3 regions of the Allobosea sp. GW821-FHT03A12 genome follow, and region 1 is predicted to be linked to each of the others. Evidence: predicted binding sites of a transcription regulator. Region 1 holds the regulator's gene; each other region holds the start of a gene.

Region 1 (10,337 bases):
CCTCGGTGGCGAGGCAGGCGCCCATCGGGAAGCCGCCGCCGATGCCCTTGGCGATCGACATGATGTCGGGCGCGACGCCATAGTGCTCATAGGCGAAGAACTTGCCGGTACGGCCGACGCCGGTCTGGATCTCGTCGAAGATCAGCATCAGGCCGTGCTCGTCGCAGAGCTCGCGCAGGCGCCTGAGGAAGCGCATCGGCACCGAGCGCAGGCCGCCCTCGCCCTGGATCGGCTCGATCATCAGCGCGGCGGTCTCAGGCCCGATCGCGGCCTTCAGCGCCGCCTCGTCGTCGAATGGCACCTGATCGAAGCCGTCGACCTTCGGGCCGAAGCCGTCGATGTATTTCTGCTGGCCGCCGGCGGCGATGGTCGCGAGCGTGCGGCCATGGAAGGCGCCCTCGAAGGTGACGATCCGGTAGCGCTCGGGATGGCCCTTCGCGGCGTGGTACTTGCGCGCCATCTTGATCGCGCACTCGTTCGCCTCGGCGCCCGAATTGGTGAAGAAGACGCGCTCGGCGAAGGTCGCCTCGCAGAGCCGGCGGGCGAGCTTCTCGCCGTCGGGCATCGTGTAGAGGTTCGAGGTGTGCCAGATGCGCTGAGCCTGCTGGGTCAGCGCCTCGACCAGATGCGGATGGGCGTGGCCGAGCGAATTGACGGCGATGCCGGCGCCGAAATCGAGATAGCGGGTGCCATCGGCGGTGATCGCCCAGGCGCCTTCGCCGCGCTCGAGCGCGATCGGGGCCCGGGCATAGGTCGGCAGGAGAACGGAAGAAGCGGAAGCGGTGCTCATCGAGCGAAATCCTTGCGGCGAGACAGGAGGGTAGCGCGGAATCTCGGGCCGGGAACGGCAGGGTGGGACGCAAGGCGGCATGATGCCGGCACGATGCGACCCGCCGGCGACATTATCGTCGCTGGCCGTTCCCGCCGTCTCGTCGCGCGTCAAGCCGCATCGAAGGAAAATCCCGATCGCTCAAAAACATAAGCGCCGCCCCTTGAGGGCGGCTGCGTCGTGAGACTATGCAAAACCGGCCCGGCCCTGTCAATTGCGGCTGACCTCGCGGCAGCGTTGCCGATTGGACTCACTGCCGGACCATCTGCGGCGATTGGCTGGGGAAAAGCCGAATTACGATTCGGCGACTCTTGTGGCCGAGTCAGGCCATCTTGTATGGTCTTCTTCGTCAGATACGACATCTCGTGCGGCGTCTCCTGTATCGTCAGTTCCGGGCGTAACGGCTTCCGTTTAGCGACGGGCGCTGCCGGTATCGGATTCCGCCATGATCTCTCCCTATGCCTCGCCGGCTTGCTGGCGGAGCATGACGAAGACAGGTGCAACCCCATGACCGAAGCCGGAGCCTGGACCGACGAACGCGTCGAACTGCTCAAGAAGCTCTGGAATGACGGCCTGAGCGCGAGCCAGATCGCCGCCGAGCTTGGCAATGTCACGCGCAACGCCGTCATCGGGAAGGTCCATCGCCTCGGCCTGTCCGGCCGGGCCAAGAGCCCGGGCTCTGCCGCGCCGCGTCCGCGCAAGCCGGCCGCCCGTCCGCCGAGCCATCCGGCCGGCCACCAGAGCAGTGGCAACGCAGGCCTGACCCGCGGCAACACCGCGCTCGCCCCGCAGTTCGCGCCACAGATCGAAGCCGAAGCCCAGGTCGAACGCGCTCCGGCGCCGGCCGAGGACGTGGTCGTGCCGTTCTCCGAGCGGGTCACGATCATGGACCTGCGCGAATATATGTGCCGCTGGCCAATGGGCGACCCGACCACGCCGGAGTTCCGCTTCTGCGGCGGCCGCAGCGCCACCGGCCTGCCCTATTGCGCCTATCACGCCCGCATCGCCTACCAGCCGGCAGCCGACCGCCGCCGCGACCGCAAGGCCATTCGCGCCTGAGTGGGCGGCATGTTTGGACGCTGAAAAGCCGGCCCTCGTGGCCGGCTTTTTCATGGCTGGAATGAGTGGGAGCGCCCATGACGACCCTGGCGATCTATGCCGCCGCGGCGCTGGCGGAAATCGCCGGCTGCTTCGCCTTCTGGGCCTGGCTGAAGCTCGACAAGCCGGTCTGGTGGCTGCTGCCGGGACTCGTCTTTCTCGCGGTCTTCGCCTGGCTGCTGACCCTGGTCGACAGCCCCGCCGCCGGGCGCGCCTTCGCCGCCTATGGCGGCATCTACATCATGGCGTCGCTGGCCTGGATGGCGCTGGTCGAGAAGGTCGCGCCGGATCGCTATGATCTCGCGGGAGCCGTTCTCTGCCTCGCCGGCGCGGCGGTGATCATCGCCGCGCCGCGCTGATCGAAGCGCTCAGCCGCGCGCAAACGTCTCATCGAAGGCGTAGCCGGCGCCGCGCACGGTGCGCAGCGGGTCCTTGGCGTTGGCGGGCGTGATCGCCTTGCGCAGACGCCCGACATGGACGTCGACGGTGCGCTCGTCGATATAGACGTCGCGGCCCCAGACGGCATCGAGCAACTGCGCCCGCGAATAGACCCGGCCCGGCGCCTGCATCAGGAATTCGAGCAGACGGAACTCGGTCGGGCCGAGATGCAGTTCGGCGCCGGCACGGCGGACGCGCCGCGTCGTACGGTCGAGCTCGAGATCGCCGGCGGCGAGCAGGCCGGCGACATGGCCGGGCTTGGCGCGACGCAGCAGGGCCTGGATGCGGGCGATCAGCTCGGGCAGCGAGAACGGCTTGACGACATAGTCGTCGGCGCCGGTGGCGAGGCCGCGCACGCGCTCGGTCTCCTCGCCGCGGGCAGTCAGCATGATGATCGGCACGCGCTCGGTGTCGCGGCGGGTGCGCAGACGCCGGCAGAGCTCGATGCCGGAGAGGCCCGGCAGCATCCAGTCGAGCAGGACGAGATCGGGCGTATGGTCGCGCAGATGCAGTTCGGCGTCGTCGCCACGCGCCACGCTGTCGACCTCAAAGCCCTCGGCCTCGAGATTGTAGCGCAGCAGCAGGGTGAGCGGCTCCTCGTCCTCGACGATCAGGATGCGTGCAGGCATTACGTCTCGCTTTCGCTCGGAGCCTGTTCCGCAAAAGTGGAAACCACTTTTGCGATCAGAACATGCTCCAACTTTTCAACTGCGCGAATTCTGATCGTTCAGCCGATTCCGGCTGAACGGAAAGCGCGCCGCCCGCCGGTTCAGCCATTGGCCGCCGGCAGGTCGACGAGGATGTTGGTGGTGTCGAGCTTCGGCCGGGTCTCGTCGATGGACTGGCCGGTGACGAGGTAGTGGATGGTCTCGGCGATGTTGGTGGTATGGTCGCCGATGCGCTCGACGTTCTTCGCGCAGAACAGGAGATGCGTGCAGAAGGTGATGTTGCGCGGATCCTCCATCATATAGGTCAGGAGCTCGCGGAACAGCGAGGTGTAGAGCGCGTCGATCTCGTCGTCGCGGCGCCAGACCTCCATCGCCTTCTGCTCGTTGCTGGCGGCATAGGCGTCGAGCACGTCCTTGAGTTGGGCCTGGACCAGGCGGCTCATATGCTCCAGCCCGACCACGGCGCGATGCGGCGGCGAGAACTGGCCGGAGATCGCGACGGCGCGCTTGGCGATGTTCTTGGCGAGGTCGCCGACGCGCTCGATGTCGGCGGCGATGCGGATCGCCGAGATCAGCTCGCGCAGGTCGTTGGCCAGCGGCTGGCGGCGGGCGATGGTCAGCACCGCCTTCTCCTCGACCTCGCGCTGGAGATTGTCGAGGCGCTGGTCGGCGCTGATGATCTTCTGGGCGAGCGCGGTGTCGCGGCGCACCAGCGCCACGGTGGAGTCGCCGAGCATGCGCTCGGACATGCCGCCCATCTCGGCGAGGCTGCGGCGCAGGCCCTCGAGATCGGCATCGTAGGAGCGGACGATATGTTGATCCGACATCGGGCGTATCCTTCGGTGCTGGCTGGCGCTGAGGACGTCAGCCGAAACGGCCGGTGACGTAGTCCTGCGTCTGCTTCTTGTGCGGGTTCATGAAGATGGTGTTGGTCGCGTCGAACTCGATCACCTCGCCGAGATACATGAAGGCGGTGTACTGCGAGATGCGCGCCGCCTGCTGCATGTTGTGGGTGACGATGACGATGGTGAAGTCGCTCTTCAGCTGCTCCAGCAGGTCCTCGATCTTGCCGGTCGAGATCGGGTCGAGCGCCGAGGTCGGCTCGTCAAACAGGATGACCTCGGGCTTCTGGGCGATGGTGCGGGCAATGCAGAGGCGCTGCTGCTGGCCGCCGGAGAGGCCCATGCCGGAGCTCTTCAGCTTGTCCTTGACCTCGTCCCAGAGGGCGGCGCGGCGCAGCGCGCCTTCGACACGGTCGTCGAGCTCCGACTTCGGCGGCTTCTCGTAGAGGCGGATGCCGAAGGCGACATTGTCGTAGATCGACATCGGGAAGGGCGTCGGCTTCTGGAAGACCATGCCGATGCGCGAACGCAATTCGTTCACGTCGACGTTGTTGGAGATGATGTTGCGGCCGTCGAGCAGGATCTCGCCGGTGGCCTTCTGCTCGGGATAGAGCGAGTAGATCCGGTTGAAGATACGCAGCAGGGTCGACTTGCCGCAGCCGGACGGGCCGATCAGCGCGGTGACGTGCCGGTCGCGGAAGTCGAGGTTGATGTTCTTCAGCGCCTTGTGCTCGCCGTAGTAGAAATCGAGGTTCTTGACGGCGATGCGGACGGGAGCCTCGGCATCCAGCGTCTGCGGGCTCAGTTCCAGGGTCGAGAGCATCTGCATGGTCCTTCCGATCGGACGCTGATCACTTGCCGCCGCGCACGATGCGCCGGGCGATGATGGAAAGCACGAGGATTGAGACGGTGATGATCAGCGAGCCCGCCCAGGCCAGCTGCTGCCAGTTCTCGTAAGGGGCTGAGGCGAACTGGTAGATCGTCACCGGCAGGTTGGAGACGCCGCCGACCAGGTTCGGCGAGAACCAGAAATTGTTGTTGAGCGCGGTGAAGATCAACGGCGCGGTCTCGCCGGCGATGCGGGCGAGGGCCAGCAGGATGCCGGTGACCATGCCCGACTTCGCCGCACGCCAGGTCACCGAGGTGATGACGACCGAGGGCGGGGCGCCGAGGGCCGCCCCGGCCTCGCGCAGCGAACCGGGGACGAGGCGCAGCATGTCCTCGGTGGTGCGCACGATCACGGGAATCGCGATGATGCCGAGAGCGACGCCGCCGGCCCAGCCGGAATAGCCGCGGAACGGCTCGACCATGATCACATAGACGAACAGGCCGATCAGGATCGAGGGCGCCGAGAGCAGGATGTCGTTGATGAAGCGGATGAGGTCGGCGAGCTTGGAGGCCTTGCCGTATTCGGCGAGATAGGTGCCGGCGAGCACGCCGATCGGCGTCGCCACGGCGATGCCGAGGAAGGTCAGCACGATCGAGCCGACGATGGCGTTGGCCAGGCCGCCGCCCTCGGTGCCCGGCCCAGGCGTGATCTGGGTGAAAGTCGCGGCGGAGAGCCCGCCCAGACCCTTCACGATCAGCATGCCGAGGATCCAGAACAGCACGACGATCGCGATCAGGGTGAAGCTCGTCGCGATGATCTTCATCATCCGGTCGGCCGTGCGGCGCGCCGGGCGCACCCGGCCCCATTCGACATGCGGAGCGGTCATGGTCTTGGTGGATGTCGCCATGGTCATGGGTCCAGCTCCGCTCAGTAGCGCTTCACCCGCGCAACCAGGAGGCGCGCGATGACGAGGACGACGAAGGTGACGAAGAACAGGATGCAGCCGAGCGCGATCAGCGAGTTGAGCTGCAGGCCGAGCGCCTCGTTGAACTCGTTGGCGATGCGCGAGGCGATGGTCGAGCCCGGATCCATGATCGAGCCCGAGAGCCGGTTGGCATTGCCGACGACGAAGGTGACCGCCATGGTCTCGCCGAGGGCGCGGCCAAGGCCGAGCATGATCGCGCCGATGATCGAGACGCCGGCCTGCGGCACCAGGACATGGCGCACGACCTCCCAGGTCGTGGCGCCGATGCCATAGGCGCTCTCGCGCAGCACCGAGGGGATCTGGTCGAGCATGTCGCGCGTGATCGAGGCGATGAAGGGGATGATCATGAAGGCCAGGATGATCCCGGCGGTCAGGATGCCCAGGCCCGAAGGCGAGCGCGAATAGAGGACAGTGCCGATGATCGGCATGCCCTCGACGATGTTCGAGAGCGGGATCTGGACATAGGCGGCAAACAGCGGCGCGAAGACGAACAGACCCCACATGCCATAGATGATCGAGGGCACGGCGGCGAGCAGCTCGATCGCGGTCGAGACCGGCTGCTTGAACCAGGGCGGCGCGAGCTGGGTCAGGAAGACGGCGATCCCCAGCGAGAGCGGGACGCCGACGACGAGCGCGATCAGCGCGGTCGAGAGGGTGCCGACGATGGCGGGCCAGGCGCCGTATTGCTCGTTCTGGGTGTCCCAGACGCTGGAGGTCAGGAAGCCGAGGCCGAATTCGCGGAAGGCCGGCCAGCCGCCGATGACCATCGAGAGCATGATGCCGGCGAGCAGCACCAGCACGAACAGCGCCGCCAGGAAGCTGGCATTGCGGAAGATGAGATCGAAGGTCCCCATCGGGGTCTTGCGCACCGGCGCACTCGGCACGGCGAACTGATCGGTCACGGCAGACATCCGTGGTTACTCCGGTCTCGAAAGGCGACTATCGGGGCGAAACGAGGCTCTGGTCGTCGCGGAAGCGGGGGCCGTTGTCCGGCCCCCGCCCCGTATCGTCACGCGGGAGCGATCAGAAGATCGGCTTGCCCGCCGGGTCGGTGACGCCCTTCCAGGCGTTGCGGACCTGATCCTTGACGTTCGCCGGGAGCGGCACGTAGTCGAGGTCGAGGGCGAGCTGGTCGCCGCTCTTATAGGCCCAGTCGACGAACTTCAGCGCGGCCTGCACCTCTTCCGGCTTCTCGGGCTTGGCGTGCACGAGCAGGAAGGTGGCGGAGGTGATCGGCCAGGCCTGGGCGCCCTTCTGGTTGTTCAGCGAGATGCCGAAGCCGGGAGCCTCGTTCCAGTTGGCGTTGGCGGCAGCGGCCTGGAAGGCCTTGTCGTCCGGAGCCGGGAAGTTGCCGTCGGCGTTCTTGACGAGGGCGTGGGCCAGCTTGTTCTGCTTGGCGTAGGCGTATTCAACGTAGCCGATCGAGTTGGCGACCTGCTTGACCGAGGCCGAGACGCCCTCATTGCCCTTGCCGCCGATCCCGACCGGCCACTGCACGGCGGTGTTGGTGCCGATCTTCGACTTCCAATCGGCCGAGACCTTGGAGAGGTAGTCGGTGAAGACGAAGGTCGTGCCCGAGCCGTCCGAACGGTAGACCGGGTTGATGTTGGCGTCGGGCAGCTTCAGATCGGCGTTCAGCGCAACGATCTTCGGGTCGTTCCACTTCTTGATGTTGCCGAGATAGATCTCGGCGATCAGCTCGCCCGAGAGCTTGAGCTTGCCGGGCTCGACGCCGGCGATGTTGATCGCGGGGACGACGCCGCCCATCACGGTCGGGAACTGGATCAGGCCGTCCTTGGTCAGCTCCTCGCCCTTGAGCGGGGCGTCGGTGGCGCCGAAGGCGACGGTCTTCGCCTTGATCTGGCGGATGCCGCCACCCGAGCCGATCGACTGGTAGTTCAGGCCGACGCCGCTCTCCTTCTTGTAGGCCTCGGCCCACTTCGAATAGATCGGGAAGGGGAAGGTCGCGCCGGCGCCGGTGATGTCGGCAGCCTGGGCAGCGCCCGTCAGGCCGATGGCAGCGGCCGTGAGAATGAGAAGTTTGCGCATCAGATGTCCTCTCTGGATCGCAAGTGCAGCGGCCCTGCTAGAACACCGGCTATATGACAGCTGCATGACACATAGTCATGAAAGCGCGCCGGGCCTCGTCACAAATCGTTAACGGCTCGGCTCGGGCAAGCGCGGCAGGATCGCCCGGAAGGTGGCCCCCTGGCCGACCACGCTCTCGATGGTCAGGCGGCCGCGATGGCGCAGGACGATATGCTTGACGATCGCAAGGCCGAGGCCGGTGCCACCGGCCTCGCGGCTCGCGGCGGTGTCGACGCGGTAGAAGCGCTCGGTCAGGCGCGGCAGGTGCTCCGGCGCGATGCCGGGACCGTCGTCGCGCACGCTGAGGCTGGCCTCCTCGCCCGTTATCGCGACGATGATGCCGACCTCGCCGCCGCGCTGGCCGTATTTGATCGCGTTCTCGACCAGGTTTTCCATCAGCCGCAGCAATTCGTCGCGGTCGCCGGCGACGGTGACGGGCTGCTTGGGCACGTCGAGCTTCAGCGTCACCTCGCGCTCGCGCGCCATCAGCACGAGCGAATCCAGGATCTCGCGGGCGATGCTGGCGAGGTCGACCGGCGTCTCCGGCGCGAGATGGGCGCGCAGTTCGATGCGCGACAGCGAGAGCAGGTCGTCGACGAGGCGGGCCATGCGCAGGCCCTGCTCGCGCATGATCGCCAGGAAGCGGTCGCGCGCCACGGCATCGTTGCGCGCCGGCCCCTGCAGGGTCTCGACGAAGCCGAGCACGGAGGCGAGCGGCGTGCGCAGTTCGTGGCTGGCATTGGCGACGAAATCGACGCGCATGCGCTCGGTCATGCGCTGCTCGCTGAGGTCCTCGAAGGTGAGGAGCACGGCCCGGCGCCAGCCGCTGCCGGCGAGCGCGGCGATATGGATGCGGAAGGTGCGCTCGACCGGGACGCGCTCGATCAATTCGACGGCGCGGCGGCCGCCATGACGCGAGACCTGCTCGATCGCATCGATCAGATCGGGATCGCGCATCACCAAAGCGAGCGGCTTGCCCTTGGCGAGCGCCGTGACCAGCGCCGGCGCGGTCGGGCTCAGCGCCTGGATCACGCCCTGCGGGTCGAGCAGCACGGCGGGAACGCCGATGGCCTCGATCAGCGCCGCCGTGACCGGCGCCTTTGGGTCGACCAAAGCGTGCATGCGGCTCCTGCCCTTGCGTGGCCTGCGGCGAGGCGTCTTATGCCGGAGCGGTGGTGCAGCGCAATTCCCCGCGCACGACCAACTGCTATTCGCCTGCGATCGACCCCGACAGGTCGAAGCCCGGCGCACCGGGAGCCTGGATGCCACCGAGGAGCTGGATCAGCTCGGCCTGGCGGCGCACACCCGTCTTCGCGAAGACGGATTTGAGCTGGCCCCGCACGGTTTCGGGCTGGATCTTGTGGCTGCTGGCGATGCCGGCGACCGTGCCGCCCGACAGGAGCAGCCGCGTGACCTTGGCTTCCGCGGGGCTGAGGTCGAACAGGGCTTCGAGGATGGCGGCGGACGGCGCCGCGCCGCGCCCGACCTCGGTCAGGTAGAACAGCTGGGCCGCGCCGGAGAAGACGTCGAGCCCGGCCCGCCTGAGCGGGACCAAATGCGCGACGAAAGCGGGCCTTCCGCCGGTCGCCCGGATCGGGAACGACAGGCCGGCATCCCCGGCCACGTCGAGATGCAGCTGCAGGCGCTCGTTCGCCATGGGATCGGAGAGACGCACGCGGTCGAAGGCGCCGATCTCGAACGCTCCGCAGGCGGTGATCAGCTCATTGGCCGCCAGCACGCTGTGGCGGCCGGTGATGATCGCCGCCGGCAAGCCGATCAGCTCCAGTGCCGCGACGCTGGCGCGCGCCCGTTCGAGGCCGAGGCGCGCCGCGATGATCGAAGCCCGCGCCAGATGAGGGCGGAACTGGTCGAGCGCCGCGGCCGTCTCGCGCGGAACCGGGCCGTCGGCATAGAGGCGCTCGATCGAGAAGACGATGCTGTCGCCGCTGGTCGAGCGGATCGAGGTGCCGACGCACCAACCCCAGCCGCGCGGCCGCAGGAAATCGCGATAGAACGGATCCTGCTCCAGCTCTTCGGGCGCGATCGCGTCGAGATCGGTCAGGAAACGCGGTTCGTAGAGCGGAACCAGGCGCTTGCCCCGCAGATTGTCCGCGACGAAAGGCGAGGCGACCCATTCGGCCGTGACAGCCTGGATGGCCTGTGAGGAGGTCCACTGGAACCGGTTCGGCGAGGCCGCGAACAGGATCGTGCCGACACCGCCGGCCTTCGCCGCCAGCCGGTCGAGCACATCAGCCCATCGCTCCGGCACGACGGCGGCCTCGTAGATTTCGTCGATGAGGCTCGTCGCGTCCACTGCTCTTCCCGTAAGCCGGCAGCGTCCTCGACAATACCCGGCATGAACGAGGTGGCGTCGGCCGGCGTCCGCGTCAAGGCGCGCTCACCCGATGGGTCCGTAGGGCGGCGCCTCAGATCTCGTGCCGCCGGATACGGCGGATCATCTCGTTCAACGCCAGCAGCACCAGCGCCAGAATGAAGGGCAGGATGTAATAGATGATGCGGAAGAGCAGCAGCGCGCCGAGCACCTGCTCGAAGGGCAGCC
Region 2 (6,703 bases), on a different contig from region 1:
GGGCGAGTCCGCCGCCGCCGCGCTGGGTCGTGGCGTAGTCGCGCCCCTTCAGCGCCAGCGCCGAGAGCCACATCGCCAGCACCGAGGCGACGATCAGCACGACCGAGATGACGTAGCCCATCGGGTCGGCGATGCCGATCGAGGTCACCCGCAGATAGGCCTGCGGCGCCAGCATGTCCTTGACGTTGAGCAGGAGCGGCGTCGCGAGATCGTCGAAGACCTTGACGAACACCAACGAGGCGCCGGCGAGATAGCCCGGCAGCGCCAGCGGGAAGACGATGCGGCGGAACAGGCGAAAGCCGGAAGAGCCGAGATTCTGCGCGGCTTCTTCCATGGCGCGATCGATATTGCGCAGCGCCGCCGAGAGGTTGATCAGGATGAACGGGAAATAGTGGACCGACTGGACGAAGATGACGCCGTTCAGCCCCTCCATGAAGTCGATCTTGAAGCCGAACCAGTCGTCGAGCAGCAGGTTGATCGAGCCGTTGCGGCCGAAGAAGAGCTGCATCGCCACGGCGCCGACGAAGGGCGGCATGATCAGCGGCAGGAAGCCGAGCGTCTGCACGATCGCGGCGCCGCGGAAGGCGAAACGCGTGGTGAGATAGGCGAGCGGCAGGGCGAGCACGGAGGCCCAGACCACCGACATCGCCGAGACATAGAACGAGTTCCACAAGGAGCGCATGAACAGCTCGGTGCGGACGAAGTCGTAGAAGTTGACCAGCGTGAAGGTCGAGGTGCCCTTCTCGGTGAAGGCGACATAGATCACCGTCGCCACCGGCAGCACCAGGAAGACGAGCAGGAAAGCCGCGATGGCGAGCGCCAGCGCGATCTGGCCGGGCGTGGCGGCGAGCGCGCGGGCGCGCGGTGGGGTGGCGGGGACGGCGGTCATGATGAGCCTTGCGAGAGGGCGTCATGCCCGGGCTTGACCCGGGCATCTCCGGATGATCGGCACAGCTTCAACCGAGCCATATCCGGCATGAGATTCCCGGGTCGGCGCATGCGCGCCGCCCGAGAATGACGCTCGTCACTTCGCCGCCTTAAGCGCCTCCTCGGCCTTGACCTTCGCTTTTGCATAGTTGTCGCGGGCGAAGCTTGCCCATTGCGCCTCGACCTCGGCCTGGCGCGCGCCCTTCTCCTTGCCGCCGGTGAAGGCGGCGCGCAGCTCGGGGCTCGCGGCTTGTGCCTCCGTCACAGGCAGCGCGGCGATCAGGTTGCGCGCCTCGTCGGCGAGCGCCTTGGCCTGGGCGTTCGGCTTCTTGGCCAGCGCCGCATCGACCTCGTGCAGCGTCTTGGTGACGCCCTTCAGCGCTTCGAGCTGGAAGGAGATCAGCTGGTCGAACAGCGTATCGACGACAGCGGTGCGCGCTTCCGACTTGTCGACGTCGAAGCCGATCATCTTCTGGAAGCGCGGATCGGTGAACGGGTTCGGATAATCGGCGCCGGCCTTGGCATAGACCGCAGGGTTGACCGGCAGGCGACGGATGCCCGGCTCGAGCAGCACCTCCTGCCCGGTCGGCGAGAGCAGGAACTCGATGAAGGCCTCGGCCGCCGCCTTGTTCGGCGGGTTGGCGATGATGCCGACATTGGCCGGCACGACCGTGGTGACCGTCGGGTAGACGAACTTGACCGGGAAGCCCGAGGCCTGCGCCGAGAAGGCGAAGAAGTCGATGACGATGCCGACGCCGACCTGGCCGGAATTGACCGCCTCCGGCACGCCGAAGGAGCGCTCGGTGATCGAGTGGAAATTACCGGACATCTCCTTGAGGGTGCGCCAGCCCTTCTCCCAGCCCTCGCCCTGCAGGATGGTCTCGACGGTCAGGTGCGTCGTGCCCGAGCGTGCGGGCGAAGCGATCGAGACATGGCCGTAGAAGGCCGGCTTGGCGAGGTCCTGCCAGTCCTTGGGCTCGGGCAGCTTGTTGGCCTTGGCATAGCGCTCGTTCCACATGATGCCGTAGCCCGAGGCGGCGAAACCGAAATAGAAGCCGGCGGGATCGTTGATCGGATAGGAGCCGATCTTCTCGGGGATGCCGGTCGCCTTCGGCTTGTAGGCTAAGAGCAGCTGCTTGCCCTTCAGCACCTCGAAGGCATCGGGCGCTGAGGCCCAGAACAGGTCGACCTGATTGTTGGCCTTGGTCTCCTCGACATATTTCACGCCGGCATTGGTGTTGCGGTTCTGGACCTCCAGCGTGACACCGGGCACCGCCTTCTCGAAGGCCTTCTTGATCGGGTCGGTGACGTCCTTCGAGAACGAGGTCACGACCGTGACCTTGCCCGACGGCGCTTGCGCATGAACAGCCGAGGCGGCCAGGGCCAGTCCGAGCGCCGAGACGAGCGCGATCCTGCGTGTAAACATCCAAATCCTCCCTTTCGTCTTCTGTGCCCGCCGACGTCGAGGCCGGCGGCTGGCAAAACCGGTGAATCCGGATTGCCGTTGTCGCAAAACTGTCACAAAAGGCGCAGGCGTGTCATCCCGCTCATTTGCCGCGGGGCGGACTAAGTTGGTGAGAGGCCGTTCCGATGCTGGGCTGGTTCCAGAAGCTGCTGCCGAAGGAGGACAAGTTCTTCGTGCTGTTCGAGCGTCATGCGCAGACGCTGCAGGCGGGCGCGGCGGCGCTCGACGGCCTGCTCAGCGGGGCGACGCCGATCGAGGCCAGCTGCGCCGAGATCTTCGCCGAGGAGAACCGGGCCGACGCAATCGCCGGCGAGGTCATGCTCGAGGTCGGCCGCACCTTCATCACGCCCTTCGACCGCGGCGACATCGAGGAACTGATCGGCTCGATGGACGATGCCATCGACCAGATGCAGAAGACCGCCAAGGCGATCCGCCTGTTCGAGGTCGAGAGCTTTACGCCCTGCATGCAGGAGCTCGGCAAGACGGTCGTCGCTGCCTCGCAGAAGGTTGGCGAGCTCCTGCCGATGCTGCGCGACATCAAGAAGCACGCGGTCGGCATCGGGGCGCTCGCCAAGGAGATCGGGGCGATCGAGGAGCACTCCGACCAGCTTTACGATCAGGGCCTGAAGGAGCTGTTCAAGGCCCATCGCGGTACCGACGCCATGGGCTTCATCGTCGGCGCGGAGATCTACGACCACTTGGAAAAGGTGGTCGACCGCTTCGAGGACGTCGCCAAGCGCGTCAGCCGCATCGTGCTCGAACACCTCTGAGCGGCGCGGCCTCCTGTGGACTTCGCCAGCTTCGCCCCCGCCCTCCTCTTCCTGATCGCCGTCGCGCTGCTGTTCGACTTCCTGAACGGCCTGCACGACGCCGCCAACTCGATCGCGACCATCGTCTCGACGCGAGTGCTGGCGCCGCAATGGGCGGTGTTCTGGGCCGCCTTCTTCAACTTCATCGCCTTCCTGTTCTTTGGCCTGCACGTCGCCCAGACGGTCGGCTCCGGCATCATCCAGGCGACGATCGTCGATGACCGGGTGATCTTCGGCGCGCTCACCGGCGCGATCGTCTGGAATGTCGTGACCTGGATCGCCGGCATCCCGTCGAGCTCCTCGCATGCGCTGATCGGCGGGCTGGTCGGCGCCGGCCTGTCGAAGGTCGGCTTCTCGGCGATCGTCTGGTGGGGCCTCGGCAAGACCTTCGTCGCGATCTTCATGTCGCCGGCGATCGGCTTCGCGCTGGCGCTGCTCTTGGTGCTGATCGTCTCCTGGACCTTCCTGAGGGTGGCGCCGATCAAGGTCGATTCGACCTTCCGCCTGCTGCAATTCGTCTCGGCCTCGCTCTATTCGCTCGGGCATGGCGCCAACGACGCGCAGAAGACGATGGGCATCATCGCAGTGCTGCTGTTCTCGCACGGCATGATGGGCGACACCTTCTCGGTGCCGTTCTGGGTGGTGATCTCCTGCCAGGCGGCGATGGCGCTCGGCACGCTCTGCGGCGGCTGGCGCATCGTCCACACCATGGGCTCGAAGATCACCCGGCTCTCGCCGCAGCAGGGCTTCTGCGCCGAGACCGGCGGCGCCATCACCCTGTTCATGGCGACTTATCTCGGCGTGCCCGTCTCGACCACGCACACCATCACCGGCGCGATCATCGGCGTCGGCGCGGCAAGGCGGGTCACGGCGGTGCGCTGGGGCGTCGCCCGTGGCATCGTCTTCGCCTGGATCGTCACCATGCCGGCCGCCGGCCTGATCTCGGCGCTGGCCTATTTCCTCTCCGGACTGTTCCTGACCGGCCGCTGAGCGAGGGCATCAGCCGAGCAGCGGCAGCGCATAGGTCGGGCTTTGCCCGGCGCGGGCGAAGAGCGCGAGGCAACTCGCTGCATCCATCGCCGCGCCATCCCAGCCGATCTCGCCGCGGTGGATGCCGCCACCGATGAAGACGCTGTCGATGCCGGCGCCCTGCGCACCGGCGATGTCGTGCTCGAGCGAATCGCCGATCGCGATCACCCGGCTGCGGTCGAGCCCGAGCTTCGCAAGGCAGGTGCGGTAGATCCGCGGCTGCGGCTTGCCGTGATAGCGCACGGCGCCGCCGAGTTGCTCATAGACGCGCGCGACGAGGCCGGGTGCCTCCTGCAGGCCGCCGTCAGCGCTGGCGCGGTGCAGGTCGGGATTGGCGCAGACCATCGGCAGCCGGCGGTCGCTGGCCGCTTCGAGCAAGCTCATCCAGCCGGCGACCGACTGCTTGGGTGGATCCATCGTCATCAGCAGGATGAAATCGGCCAAGGCGACATCCTCGACGAGGTCGAGACCCAGGCCTTCCGCCAGATGCGCTTCGCCCTCACGCGCCAGCAGCAGGCAGCGGCGGCCGAGCGCTTGGTGGAACGGCTCGTCGCGCGCCGCCAATGCGTCGCGGGCGTCGTCCCCGGCCGAAACGATCTCGTCATAGAGCTCCAGCGCGAAGCCGAATCTCATCAATTGCTTGGCGTTCTCGGCTCCGCTGCGCCCGGAATTCGAGAGGATGATCACGCGCTTACCGGCGCGTCGCAGCATCTGCAACGCGGCGACGGCGCCGGGATAGGGCCGGACGCCATCATGCAGAACGCCCCATTGGTCGAGCAGGAAGCCGTCATAGCGCGGCATCAACGCCGCCAGATTGTCCGGAAAGATTGTGGGAAGAGGATTTCGCATCGCCTGGGTTGGTGCGCGGGTCAATCGTCGCGGTGGACAAGGCCACTATAGTCGTAAGACGAGACGCCCCGCCCGGCTGGAATATGACAGTTTTGTGTCACATACTATAGCCAGCTCACAATCAAGATCGACCGGGAGAGACGCCGACTATGACTAAGACGCTGACTTGCCTGTCCGCCACAACCTCGCTGCTGCTGAGCCTCGGGCTCGCAGGCGCGGCACAGGCACAGGCACAGGACGCCTGCCCCAATCGCGGCCAGCTCGACACGATGTATTGCGACGCCAACAAGGACTTGGTCGCTGACGTGCCGACCGAGGCCTCGAAGCTGAAGGACCCGTCGGCGCTGGTCTGGGCCTATACGCCGGTCGAGGACCCGGCCGTCTACGCCAACATCTTCAAGCCGCTGACCGACCATCTCGCCGCCTGCACCGGCAAGCGCATCGTCTATTACCCCGTGCAGTCGAACTCGGCCGAGATCGAGGCGATGCGCTCGGGCCGCCTGCACTTTGCCGGCTTCTCGACCGGCCCGACGGGATTCGCCGTCAACCTTGCCGGCGCGATCCCCTTCGCCGCCAAGGGCTCGGCCGAGGGCGTGCGCGGCTACAACCTCGTCGCCGTGGTCAAGGCCTCCAGCCCCTATCAGAAGCTCGCCGACCTCAAGGGCAAGAAGGTCGCCCACACCTCGCCCTCGTCGAACTCAGGCAACCTCGCCCCGCGCGTGCTCTTCCCCGAGTTCGGGCTCGAAGCCGACAAGGACTACAAGCCGCTAATGTCGGGCGGGCATGACAAGTCGCTGCTCGGCGTCGTCTCCGGCGACTACGACATGGGCGCCGTCGCCGGCGACGTCTACGAGCGCATGATCGTGCGCGGCACGATCAAGAAGGAGGATACCCGAGAGATCTATCGCAGCGCGATCTTCCCGACCTCGTCCTTCGCCTATGCGCACGACCTCAAGCCCGAGCTCGCCAAGAAGCTGACCGACTGCTTCTTCTCCTTCCGCTTCACCCCGGAAATGACCAAGGAGTTCAACGGCGACGATCGCTTCCTGCCGATCACCTACCAGAAGGACTGGGCGATCGTGCGCGACGTCGCCGAGAAGTCGGGCACGCCCTACAACAAGTCGGCCTATGACACCGAGGCCAAGCGCGAGGCGGACGAACTCGCCAAGAAGAAGGCGCAGCCAGCGCCAGCCAAGCCCTGATCGAAGGCTCTTCCCAGCTCATGAGCGCCCTTCCCGTCGCAGAGGCGCCCGGCCATGGCCGGGCGCTCGTCATCCGCAATCTCGTCAAGGAGTATCGCAAGGGCCAGCCGGTCCTGCGCGACATCTCGCTCAGCGTCTCCGAGCCCGGCATCGTCGCGATCATCGGCCCCTCCGGCACCGGCAAGTCGACGCTGATCCGCTGCATCAACCGGCTGGTCGACCCGACCTCCGGCTCGATCATGCTCGGCGGGACCGATCTGGCGAAGCTGCAGGGCGAGCCGCTCAGATCAGTGCGCCGGCGGCTCGGCATGGTCTTCCAGGAATACAATCTGGTCGAGCGGCTGACGGTGATCGAGAACGTGCTCTGCGGCCGGCTCGGCTATGTCCCGGTCTGGCGCGCCTGGACACGGCGCTTCCCCGAG
Region 3 (6,703 bases), on a different contig from region 1:
CTGATCGCCGCGGCGGCGGGGCTTTCCATGGGCCTCGGCGCTTTCATCGCCGGCTTGCTGCTGGCGGAGACCGAATATCGCCGCGCCATCGAGGTGACGATCGAGCCGTTCAAGTCGCTGCTGATCGGCGTCTTCTTCCTCACCGTCGGCATGAGCGTGAACCCGGCGGCGCTGGCAGCGCAGCCGGTCGCGATCTTCAGCATCGCCATCGGCCTCTTCCTCGCCAAAGTCGCGATCACCTTCATGTTCGCCCGCTACTTCAAGCTCTCCGTGCCGACTGCATTGGAAACCGCGATTATGGTCGGCCCCGGCGGTGAGTTCGCCTTCGTGCTGCTGACGGCTTCGGTCGCCGCCAAGCTGGTCGACCAGACGGCCGCCTCGCTGGTGCTCGCCGGCGTCTCCCTGACCATGATCTTCCTGCCGCTCGCCGCCCGCATGGCCCGGACGCTCTCGGCCCGCCTCGCCCCGGCGGTGAAGCTTCCCGACGAAGCGAGCATCCTGCCGCCGGACGACCATGCTCCGCGCGCCATCGTCGTCGGCCTCGGCCGCGTCGGCCGCCTGGTCGGCGAGATGCTCTCGCAGCACAAGGTGCCTTATATCACCGTCGACGCCGACGCCGCCCTGGTCTCGACGCAGCGCCGGGCCGGCAGGCCAGCCTTCTATGGCAACGCCACGAGGCCCGATTTCCTGCGACTCTGCGGCCTCGAGGAGGCGACCGCGCTGATCGTCACCATCGACAATCCCCGCGCCGTCGACGAGATCGTCGCGGCAGCACGCGGCGTGCGGCAGGACCTCATCATCGTCGCCCGCGCCCGCGACGCCAAGCATGCGCGGCATCTCTACGAGCTCGGCGTCAACGACGCAGTGCCGGAAACGATCGAGGCCAGCCTGCAATTGTCGGAAGCGGCGCTGGTCGGCCTCGGCGTACCGATGGGCCTCGTCATCGCCTCGGTGCACCAGCGCCGCGACGATTTCCGCAGCGAGCTCAAGCCGCCGAGCGCCCCGCAGCCGGCGCTGCCGCGCCATGCCCGCTCGCGCCGGCTGTGACAGTTTCGCTTGGCGCCACCTCGTCTTTCCGGGGCGCTGCGCAGCAGCGAGCCCGGAACCCAGAGCCGATGCCCTTTCCGTAATAAGCTCGCCCCCAACCGAGCCTTCCGATCAGACGCATCGGTTCTGGGTTCCCGGCTCAGGCCTGCGGCCTGCCCCGGAAAGACGGTGTAGCGCTAAGCGAATTCCTTGCGCTCCGTCGGCTCCAAGCGGACGGACAGGGCAGTTGTCGGGGCCGGCGCCAGTTCGGGGCGCACCGCCTTGCCCGCAGCGGCAGCCTGCATCGCCCGGCGCATGTGGCCGTAGAACTGCTCGGCGCTGCTGTGCCAGCTATGGCGCTGAGCGAGCTCCAGCCCGGCCTCGCGCGGCAGGCGCAAGGCCGAAAGCGCGGCCTGGCGCAGGTCCTCGTGCAGCACCGCCGCCTCACTGCCGGCGAAGACGTCGCTCGGCCCCTGCACTGGGAAAGCCGCCACCGGCAATCCACTCGCAGCCGCCTCCAGCAGCACGATGCCGAAAGTGTCGGTCAGGCTCGGGAAGACGAAGACGTCGGAGGAAGCATAGATCGCCGCGAGATCCTCGCCCTCGCGCGCGCCGAGGAAATGCGCCTCGGGGAAGGCACGCTGCAGGTCGGCGCGAGCCGGCCCGTCGCCGACCACGACCTTGCTGCCGGGCAGGCGCAAGGACAGGAAGGCCTCGAGGTTCTTTTCGACCGCGACCCGGCCGACGCTGAGGAAGATCGGCCGCGGCAGGTCGAGCACGCTCTCGGGCCGCGGATGGAACAGCGAGAGGTCGACGCCGCGCCCCCAGCGCAGGATGCGCTCGAAACCATGCGCCCGCAGCTCCGCCTCGACCGTCGCGGTCGAGACCATGACGCCTGCCGCAGGCCCGTGGAAACGGCGCAAGAAGCGATAGCTCCAGCTTTCGGGGATCGGCCAGCGCGCCGCGACATATTGCGGAAAGCGCGTGTGGTAGCTCGTGGTGAAGGTGCGCTTCTGGGCGAGGCAGACCGCGCGCGTCAGCCAGCCGATCGGCCCTTCCGTTGCGATGTGGATATGGTCGGGGCCGAATTCGGCGATCCGCCGGGCGATATGACGGCGCGTCGCAAGCGCGATGCGGATATCGGGATAGGACGGCAGGCCGACCTGCCAGAACCCCTCCGGCGTCAGCATCTGCGGGGTGACGCCGAATTCCGGCGCCGCTTCGACCATCCGCTCCAGCGAGCGCACCACGCCGTTGATCTGCGGGCGCCAGGCGTCCGTCGCGATCAGGACACGCATCACGCGGCCTCGACGAGGCTCGGCACTGGAGTCGGCCGCGCCGCAGGAGTAGCCGGCTTCTCGCCGCTAAACCGGTGCTGCGGCCAACGTACGATCTCGAAGCGGCCATCGTCGTGCTCGACCACCGCCGTACAGCTTTCGACCCAGTCGCCGGTGTTGATGTAGGTCAGCCCGCCGATCTCGCGCTGGGCGGCGTGGTGGATGTGGCCGCAGATCACGCCGTCGGCCTTGTGCCGGCGCGCTTCGTCGGCGAGGCACTGCTCGAACTCGCCGATATAGTTCACCGCGTTCTTGACCTTGTGCTTGGCCCAGGCCGAAAGCGACCAGTGCGGCAGGCGAAGGACGCGGCGGACCCGGTTGATGCCGTGGTTGAGCACGAGCGCGATCGTGTAGGCCCAGTCGCCGAGCAGAGCGAGCCATTTGGCGTTGCGGACCACGAGGTCGAACAGGTCGCCATGGATCACCAGCATGCGCTTGCCGTCGGCGGTCTCGTGGACGATGTCGTCGACGAGCGTGATGCCGCCGAACTGCAGGCCGGTATAGTCGCGCAGGAAGTCGTCGTGATTGCCGGTGACGTAGATCAGCTTCGAGCCCTTGCGCACCTTGCGCAGCAGCTTCTGCACCACATCGTTATGGGCTTGCGGGAAGTACCAGCCGCTCTTCAGCCGCCAGCCGTCGATGATGTCGCCGACCAGATAGATCGTCGGAGCGTCATAGGCGCGCAGGAACTCCAGCACGAGATCCGCCTGGGCTCCACGCGTGCCCAGATGCAGGTCGGAGATGAAGATGCTGCGAACCTGCTTGGCGTCGCTGTCGTCGCTCATACCCGCCGACCCATCCGTTGTCAGATGTCTGCGGCGTGTGTCTGATTTGCACTACGCTTTGATGACGCGGCGGCAAAACCATGCTTTGCCTCCTCTCACAGGAACGGATCTTTCCGGGAGACGACAATGGATCTGGGTATCGCCGGCCGCACGGCCATCGTTTGCGCCTCGAGCAAGGGGCTGGGCCGTGGCTGCGCGCAGGCGCTCGCCGAAGCGGGTTGCACCGTCGTCATCAACGGCCGTGACGCCAAGACGCTGGAGGAGACCGCGGCTGCGATTCGCGCCAGCACCGGCGCGACCGTGATCGCCGTCGTCGCCGACGTCTCGACCAAAGCGGGCCAGGATGCGCTGCTCGCCGCCGCGCCGAACCCGGACATCCTCGTCAACAACAATGGCGGCCCGCCGCCAAAACCCTTCCGCCAAGTGACGCGCGAGGGCCTGCTCGAAGGCGTGGCGCAGAACATGGCGACGCCGCTCGAGCTGGTGCAGCGCGTCGTCGACGGCATGATCGAGCGGGGCTTCGGCCGCATCATCAACATCACCTCGGCGAGCGTGCTGACCCCCCTCACGGGGCTCGACGTCTCCTCCGCCGCACGCGCCGGCCTCACCGCCTTCCTCGCCGGCGTGGCGCGCGAGATCGCCCATGCCAACGTCACCATCAACAACATCCTGCCGGGCGTGTTCGACACCGACCGGATCAAGACCGCGACGAACAAGGTCGCCGAGATGCAGGGCATCAGCATCGAGGAAGCGACGAAGCGGCGGCTCGCGGCCGTCCCGGCCGGCCGCCTCGGCACGCCCGACGAGTTCGGCAAGCTCTGCGCCTTCATTTCCAGCGCCCATGCCGGCTACATCACCGGCCAGAACTTCCTGATCGACGGCGGCTCGTTCCGGGCCAATTTCTGACATAGCCGCAAACCGGCCGGGCCGCGCCAGACGCAGCCCGGTCGATGCCTCCAGCTCGGCCGACCATGACCATCGCCTATCGCCGCGCCATCCCCGACGACACGCCCGCTTGCCTCGTCCTGCGCGGCATGACGCGCGAGAACGCCTTCTCGGTCGAAAGGCTGGCGGCGCTCGGCATCACGCTCGAAAGCTGGCGCGCCGGCATCGCCGACACCAGCCTGCCCGGCCATGTCGCGACCGACGACGGCCGGATCGTCGGCTACTGCTTCGGCGAACGCGAGACCGGCGAGATCGCCGTGCTGGCGCTACTGCCCGACTATGAAGAAAAAGGAATTGGCAGGACGCTGCTGAACCTGGTCGCCGCTGATTTCGGGGAGTTCGGTTTCGCCAGGCTGTTCCTGAGCTGCTCAGCCGATCCCGCCTCACGATCCTATGGCTTCTACCGGCATCTCGGCTGGCGCTCGACCGGCAGCTTCGACGATCGCGGCGATGAGATCCTCGAATACCGCTTCGCCTGACCCGGCTCTTCATCGCCTCCCGCAGCGCGCCGGTCCGATTTGCAAGATCGGCGCTTGGAACGGCCCGGCGCCCGTGGTCTAAGGGCTGGACGTCTTGCACAAGACTTCCAGTCCTCGCGCCCGACCTGCTCCCTTGTCACCGCTCCTCGGCATCAGCCTCAAGCTGCTTTCGGCCCTGTCGTTCACGCTGATGTCGGCCGGCATCAAGACGCTGGCCTCGCGCTATCCGACCGGCGAGCTCGTCTTCTTCCGCTCCTTCTTCGCGCTGATCCCGCTGATCATCTGGCTGGCCTGGCGCCATGAATTCCCCGAGGCGCTGAAGACGAACAATCTGCGCGGCCATCTCAAGCGCGGCGTCATCGGCTCGACCGGGATGTTCCTCGGCTTCGCGGCGCTGCACCTGCTGCCGCTCTCGGACGCGGTCGCGATCGGCTATGCCGCGCCGCTGATCGTCGTCGTGCTGGCGGCGCTGATCCTGAAGGAGCGCGTGCGCATCTATCGCTGGACCGCCGTCGCCGTCGGCTTCCTCGGCGTGCTCCTGATGCTCTCGCCGCATATGGGTGCTGACGCCTTCGGCCATGGGCTCTCGGGCGGCCCGGCCATCGGCGCCCTGCTCGCGCTCGCCGGCGCCTTCTGCTCCGCCTTCGCCTCGGTCGAGGTCCGGCTGCTGACCCATACGGAGAAGACCGGCGCCATCGTGTTCTACTTCATGACGCTGACCTCGCTGCTCGGCCTGCTGACGCTGGCGCTCGGCTGGACGGTGCCCGACCTCAAGGACTTCATCCTGCTCGTCACCATCGGCGTGCTCGGCGGCCTCGGCCAGATGCTGCTGGTCCAGGCCTATCGCTATGGCGACGCCTCGCTAATTGCGCCCTTCGAGTATTCGACGATGATCTGGGCGACCGCGCTCGGCTGGTTCGTCTTCGGCGAATGGCCGGTGATGGCCGTGCTGCTCGGCTCGCTGATCGTCATCGCCTCGGGCATCTACGTCATCCTGCGCGAGCAACAGCTCGGCCTGCTCAGGAAAGAGACGCGCGAGGCCGGCCCGTCCCGTTCGGTCTGACGCCCTCGACTTGCCGCTTGGAGCGATCCGAGGCATTGTCCGCTAGGACAAACAATCGTTCTCTATCCCAAACGAATTGGGGGAGACGGCAGGCAAGAGCGCAATGGGCATCGAAACCAGGGAACGTGGCGGGCGCGAGCTGGAATCCGGCGCGCAGGTGATCTCGGGCCAGCTCGGCAAGACGATCCAGCGGCTGCGCAAGGCCTATAACCTCTCGCTTTCGGAACTGGCCGAGCAGTCCGGCGTCGCCAAGTCGATCATCAGCCAGATCGAGCGCAACGAGACCAATCCGACGCTGGCGACGATCTGGCGGCTGTCGCAGGCGCTCGACGTCTCGATCGAGCGCGTGCTCTCGACCAATGAGGAAGAGGCCTTCATCGAGAAGATCGCCCGGCCCGACACACCGATCCTGGTCTCCGAGGACGGCAAGCTGCGTCTCGCCATCATCGGCTGGATCAAGACCGTCGAATGGCTGCAATGGTACGAGGTCAGCGCGGAACCGGGTGGCGAGCTCGATTCGGAAGGCCATCAGCGCGGCTCGATCGAATCGCTCTCGGTGAGCTCAGGCGAGTTCGAGGTCGAGGTCGGCGGCATCACCCAGCGCGCCAAGGCCGGCGAGACCTTGCGCTATCGCTGCGACCGCCAGCACGTCGTCCGCTGCATCGGCGACCAGCCCGGCACGGCCCTGATGGTCTGCATCCTCAAGGCGGCAGTGATGGACTGAAGGGCCGCTCCGTCGGAGCCCTGCTTGTAGAAAACTCCAACAGAGACTATATTTTGCCTCAGATGATACGAGGCACGATCAATGCCGACCTATGAGACGATGGCCCGCGTGCTTGGCCTGCCCGGCGATACCCCGGCGCGCACGCCATTCGAGTTGATCTCGACAATCGAGAACGGACTTCCGGTGGCCGCGCTGGAACGCGTCTCGCGGCTGCTGTCGCCCAACGACGCCCAATTCAAGTTCCGCTTCGTTCCCAAAGCCACCTATGAGCGGCGCAAGGCGGCGCATCGCCTCTCGGCCGACGAGGGCACGCGCCTGGCGCGCGTCGCCGGTGTCTGGGGTCT

Evidence for each region. Region 1 encodes PhoB, which activates phosphate uptake and scavenging genes when phosphate is short. Its sites were predicted from a motif close to TGTCATNNANCTGTCAT; they were not measured.
Region 2: the regulator PhoB is predicted to act here: its motif matches at 5,163-5,179, upstream of phnD (phosphate/phosphite/phosphonate ABC transporter substrate-binding protein).
Region 3: the regulator PhoB is predicted to act here: its motif matches at 3,199-3,215, upstream of AC3WLC_RS30665 (UDP-2,3-diacylglucosamine diphosphatase).

The regions. Positions count from the first base shown of each region.
Region 1 is NZ_JBYSVZ010000006.1:425,339-435,675, forward strand. Features, by position in the region: gene AC3WLC_RS24410 (aspartate aminotransferase family protein) at 1-790, opposite strand, end outside; gene AC3WLC_RS24415 (GcrA family cell cycle regulator) at 1,337-1,888, shown strand; gene AC3WLC_RS24420 (YnfA family protein) at 1,966-2,286, shown strand; gene phoB (phosphate regulon transcriptional regulator PhoB) at 2,296-2,994, opposite strand; gene phoU (phosphate signaling complex protein PhoU) at 3,135-3,860, opposite strand; gene pstB (phosphate ABC transporter ATP-binding protein PstB) at 3,898-4,698, opposite strand; gene pstA (phosphate ABC transporter permease PstA) at 4,727-5,617, opposite strand; gene pstC (phosphate ABC transporter permease subunit PstC) at 5,632-6,600, opposite strand; gene pstS (phosphate ABC transporter substrate-binding protein PstS) at 6,713-7,738, opposite strand; gene AC3WLC_RS24455 (ATP-binding protein) at 7,847-8,899, opposite strand; gene AC3WLC_RS24460 (helix-turn-helix transcriptional regulator) at 8,985-10,091, opposite strand; gene AC3WLC_RS24465 (lysylphosphatidylglycerol synthase domain-containing protein) at 10,204-10,337, opposite strand, start outside.
Region 2 is NZ_JBYSVZ010000004.1:8,375-15,077, reverse strand. Features, by position in the region: gene AC3WLC_RS14140 (ABC transporter permease) at 1-889, opposite strand, end outside; gene AC3WLC_RS14135 (ABC transporter substrate-binding protein) at 1,025-2,353, opposite strand; gene AC3WLC_RS14130 (DUF47 domain-containing protein) at 2,518-3,162, shown strand; gene AC3WLC_RS14125 (inorganic phosphate transporter) at 3,178-4,191, shown strand; gene AC3WLC_RS14120 (TIGR01459 family HAD-type hydrolase) at 4,201-5,031, opposite strand; gene phnD (phosphate/phosphite/phosphonate ABC transporter substrate-binding protein) at 5,229-6,281, shown strand; gene phnC (phosphonate ABC transporter ATP-binding protein) at 6,302-6,703, shown strand, end outside.
Region 3 is NZ_JBYSVZ010000012.1:29,722-36,424, reverse strand. Features, by position in the region: gene AC3WLC_RS30675 (cation:proton antiporter domain-containing protein) at 1-1,047, shown strand, start outside; gene AC3WLC_RS30670 (glycosyltransferase family 4 protein) at 1,224-2,324, opposite strand; gene AC3WLC_RS30665 (UDP-2,3-diacylglucosamine diphosphatase) at 2,324-3,148, opposite strand; gene AC3WLC_RS30660 (SDR family oxidoreductase) at 3,275-4,054, shown strand; gene AC3WLC_RS30655 (GNAT family N-acetyltransferase) at 4,099-4,572, shown strand; gene AC3WLC_RS30650 (DMT family transporter) at 4,706-5,635, shown strand; gene AC3WLC_RS30645 (helix-turn-helix domain-containing protein) at 5,739-6,359, shown strand; gene AC3WLC_RS30640 (antitoxin Xre-like helix-turn-helix domain-containing protein) at 6,441-6,703, shown strand, end outside.